2 regions of the Candidatus Desulfolinea nitratireducens genome follow, and region 1 is predicted to be linked to the other one. Evidence: riboswitches for the same ligand, from Rfam matches in the RefSeq annotation. Region 1 holds a riboswitch; the other holds the start of a gene.

What was found. A riboswitch is a leader RNA that binds a small molecule or an ion and turns the genes downstream of it on or off. The one in region 1 is predicted to bind cyclic di-GMP.
Region 2: another riboswitch for cyclic di-GMP. It lies ahead of AC3DOM_RS13035 (LysM peptidoglycan-binding domain-containing protein); the one in region 1 lies ahead of AC3DOM_RS06850 (hypothetical protein).

Annotation. Positions count from the first base shown of each region.
Region 1 is NZ_CEYOSI010000056.1:1,706-4,099, reverse strand. It holds gene AC3DOM_RS06855 (M23 family metallopeptidase) at 1-577, opposite strand, end outside; cyclic di-GMP riboswitch class I at 788-875, shown strand; gene AC3DOM_RS06850 (hypothetical protein) at 1,082-1,399, shown strand; gene AC3DOM_RS06845 (Hsp20/alpha crystallin family protein) at 1,590-1,973, shown strand; gene AC3DOM_RS06840 (type 1 periplasmic-binding domain-containing protein) at 2,082-2,394, shown strand, end outside.
Region 2 is NZ_CEYOSI010000161.1:698-3,091, forward strand. It holds partial or broken gene AC3DOM_RS13030 (hypothetical protein) at 1-427, shown strand, start outside; cyclic di-GMP riboswitch class I at 712-798, shown strand; cyclic di-GMP riboswitch class I at 913-999, shown strand; gene AC3DOM_RS13035 (LysM peptidoglycan-binding domain-containing protein) at 1,118-2,394, shown strand, end outside.

The sequences.
Region 1 (2,394 bases):
CATCCAGAACAATGGAGAAATGCAGATGAATTCCCGTCGGGTTGAAGGGGTCGCCCGAATAATTTCCCTGATAACCGAGCAGTGTCCCAGCGGGAATGAGAACTTCACTTGTCCCGCGCGGAAAGGCATCATCAATAAAAGAATTTCCATCCGCATCTGCCATATGAGTGTAATAGAGCCAAATTTGACGCCCTGGTTCAAGGGGATCACTGGGTACACGCATGATAACGGAAGATGTCCAATCGGGTAGACGTCTCAGATAACCCTCGTAAGCCGCAATCACGGGCGTTTCGCCGAGTTCTTTTCCGCCGAAAATATCAAGCCCCTGATGCCGATGGCCGGGACGAAAGGAATCATCCCAGAGATAGCCGATGATCCCATCTGTGGGGAGGATAAAAGGGGCATCACCACAGCGTGTGCCTTGCAAGATTTCCCAGTCAGCATGGGAATCAGAATCACGGAACCATCGCATGACTTGCACCGAACGCGCACCTGATGAGCGCATACTCCGATAGGTCAGATAGCCGCCAACTATTGCGACGACAAAAAGTGTGGAGAGGACTAAACGCCTTGACATGAGTCAGGATTATACCTCGTGCAAAACACTTGGAATCACTCTGCAAAAATGCTAATATAAATTTATGAATTGTAAATCTGATCATCTCGTTGAATTTTTATATCTCAAGGGCTAGACACTAACGCTTTTTTGAAGCCACTTTTACAGCCTTTCTTACGATATGATGGGTCCAGATGTGTGATCTATTTAATAGAACTCTATTTTAATTCAACCACGAAAAGGTAAACCCATCGCGAGATGGGGGCGCAAAGTCATGGGATCCGCAATTGAAAAGCATGCAGACCGCCAGACCGCCGAAGGCCAGAACGTTATAGCCCTTCGGTTTTTTTATTGAATATTCCCTTTCTAAGCTCTCTTCAATTTGTTTTATAAATCCTGCACCCTTGGCAGGCTTTTTTGCCGTACCTTCACGAAGGAGGTGATCGTTCAGGATTATTAATTGTCATAGATTTTCAGTATCATTGCATATAACAAAAAGAACTGCCAACTTTTTAGGAGGAACAAATGAACCGCAAGTTATTTGCTTTATTTGGTATTCTAGCCCTGCTATTGACATTAGTCCCTATGGCAGTTTCAGTCGCATCAGATCTGCCCGACTATAAGCCTGTAGATGTAGGCCCCGAACTGCGCACTTGGGAAACCACGCAGGCCCGCATTGAGGGTGGTTTGGCAGCCATTACCCCCGAGGAAATCGAGGCGCTGGAAGCCGAGGCAGAGGAAGCCGTAAGAACCAAGATGAGAAGCAAAGTCCCGTGGGCATTAGTATGGATCAGTTTCATAAGATCTCCTTTCGTGAGTAGAAAAAGGAATACTGAGAGGTAGACGACTGAAGCATGTAAATAGGTCCCCAACTATAAAACTTTATCATTCTATTTTCCTTCAGCTAACAATTAAGAATTTGGTCATCCCGTTCTTATAGAATTTAAATCTTTTGTTGCCATTCTTCTAACACTCACAGGATATTATATCTACTACAGTTCAAATTTTATTGATAATCTAAAAGGAGATCAAAATGAGTTACTATACCCGCCCTTACAACCACAGAATGATGAGGGGCCGTTTGGCTGGCCAAAATGAAGCTTATACCCTGCGTGTTGATGTCCGCGAAGAAGATGATAATTTCGTCCTGACCACTGCCGTTCCCGGCCTGAGCGCCGACGATTTAAATATTCAAATTCTTGAAAACGTCATCCGCATCGAAGGTGAGTACCAAACATCTGATGGTGAGCATCTGTTGCGCGAATTGCCTGAGGGCAAGTTTATTCGCACATTGCGCCTGCCCAGCGAGGTCGACCCCGACAAAGTTGAAGCCAAGATCAAAAACGGGATTCTCTCCCTCAGCCTGCCCAAGGTCGAGTCCGCTCGCCCGAAACAGATCAAGGTACTGGCAAAATAATCTTTTTAAATAATCAAGAAAATAACCCGTTCCTTTTGAAGGAACGGGTTATTCTTTTAAGTGTGGCTTTCGGGTAAAATTCAGGACAGTTCAAATGGAGAAAACTTTATGAAAAAACAATTTGTCTTGATAATAATCCTTGTCTCTTTGTTAATGGGATGTGGCTCTACCGCGGAACCGAGCGCGATCCCTACGCTTGCTCCCAGCTCCACGCCTGCTTCTGAACCCACACTGACACCCACACCCGAAATTCCCCTGGCCTTGCTGGTTCTCCCTGCTGATATGGATCAGGAAGTCTCGGACACCTACCAGGCCCTTGTTTATACCCTCGCCCAAAGCGCGGGAATGCGTTTTCAGGTGCGCAATACGCTTACCGCTGCTGATCTTGAACCTTCGTTGCGAGTCGTTATCGCTTTGCCAC
Region 2 (2,394 bases), on a different contig from region 1:
GGTCGAATCCTTGGGTGAGCAATTGCTCTGGATTGCCGACCCGAGATTGATCAAGGTCGTCATGAAAGAGGATGATCCTGTTGGCTTTGTTTTATCCTACCCCGATATATCGGCAGCCATTCAAAAGGTACGCGGCAAGTTGCTTCCTTTTGGCTGGATTACTGCGCTGCTCGAACGCAAGAGCACCGACTGGCTCAACTTCAATGGGGCAGGCTTGCTTGAGAAATATCGGGGTCTGGGCGGTACGGCCATTCTCTTTAGTGAAATTTACAAATCCGCTACCGAAAGCGGTCAGTTCAAGCATGCCGAGATCGTGCAGATCCGCACCGAGAATGAGAATATGCTGCGTGAGATGCGCAATTTCGGGATTGATTTTTATAAAACGCATCGCTTATATGGAAAAGAATTGCAGGGGGAGTTTTCTTGAGCCCAACATCTATCGGTTGAAGTTAAAACTTCGGGTGGCTGGCACCCTGGCGAGAATTACGGTAGTAGTTAGGGCTCCGCTTGGCACACTTTAGCGTTAGCCCTTCAGCGCGACTAAAATCGCCACTACGAGATATGATGAGTTTTAACACTTCGTAAGCTTGTTTTATTGCTCCAGGACCGGATATTTTGTCTGGTGTTTGTAAGGTTCTTTGTGTATAAATTGAGTATACTGTTATCAGATTTCTTTTTATCAAGGAGCGCATTTTAGAAAAAAGTTATTGACATCGATAATGGCAAACCTGTTGAAAGGCAGGGACGCAAAGCTATGGGTCTAAATCCTTCTCCGGATATGATCGCCAAGCCGCCGAAAGTCTTTTACAATTTATACGTTCTGCTATTGTATAGCTGACCGGCAGGCTTGGGATCACGTCCCTGGCCTGTTTTTTATTTTACTAACCAACGAGGTGTAATTAGAGAATCCGACATCGATAACGGCAAACCTGTCGAAAGGCAGGGACGCAAAGCTATGGGTCTAAATCCTTCTCCGGACATGACTGCCAAGCCGCCGAAAGTCTATCAAAGCAATATTGCCAAAGTGTTTTTCACTATTGGTTTGAGACATTCCTTCGCAAAGGCTTGGTTTATAGCTTGGATCCATGCCCGTTTTCTTTAGAAAAAGAGGAATGTCATGCTGAAATTCACCCTAATATCAACCATCTCCCTGTATCTGGCAAGTTCATTTTTCGCACCAATGCTGGGAAGTCAGAACGTTAATCATGAAAAATCTCTTGCCAAAGAAGAAGGGGCCTTCGGCAATATAGAATTGTCATCATCTCCCCAAAACAATCTGTTTCGACGAGCGTTTCTGGATCGACCATTAGCTAAAAGCGGCAAAAAAACTCAATCAAGACAATATGCTTTTAATAACCCGGCAGGTTGCAATGCCGTGCGACCAAGCTCGTCTCGCGAAGAAATGCTGGCAAAGGTTCAAGAAGAGCTGGGGGCTACCCTTAACCTGGAAGAAAAGCGCATCACTTATATCTGGAATGGGCGCATGGGTTTGCTGATCGAAACGGCTGATGATCCGTTCGTATACGAATTTGGGATCAATGAATACCAACCCCCATTTTCCTATAAGGGTGACCAGACCGTTGCGATCTTCCTGCAAAATGGATTTGCTGTTTGGCTCCGCTCCTACGGCGGTATATTTCGACTACTTGCCATTCCCATGATCCCAGGAGTAGAGGACAGCATTTGGGGTGATTATCTCAGTGCCTATTGGCAAAAAGATGGCCTTCCTGGTGACGATACAATCGTGTCCGTTTCAAAAAAATTACCCTGCCACTGGATGATCGATGAAGGATATGTAAGTAATGAAACCCTCGTGGATATCTTTGACCTTGACTGGCAGATGCCTGATTATTTGGAGGCTGGTAGAAAATATTTGGCAGGTGATTGCCTGGAAGCAAATCGAGTCTCACAAGAAGAGATTGGTTGGTGGGATGCTGCATCCATGTGCGGACCGCTGACCTGGCAGATCAATTACGATGCGAATAGTTTCCCTTATCGGATTGGCAGTTACGATGCAGATGCCAGGCTATTTATCAACGCCAACCCGCGATATTGGTATGGCCGCCCATGGAACGGATTTGATCCGGAAACTTTTGATCTGGTTGTGGAAACAGATGAGAAAATGGCCGGGTACGATTTTGAAAATAAAGGAAATCTTTTTACGGGCGATATTCTCTTCTCTTATGCTACCTCAGGTCAATGGTCGAAAGCTGATGGGCGATTTTCCCATATTTTTATGGTGGTGGGAATTGGCAATAATAATGAACGCTTATCAATTACCAATATGATCCAAAATCAGGATGGCATCAATGACTGTTTTATTCGTGAGATCACTTTATACACCCCCGGTGATCTGGAAAGTGGTGTGATCAATTATGAGTGGGATAATCATGG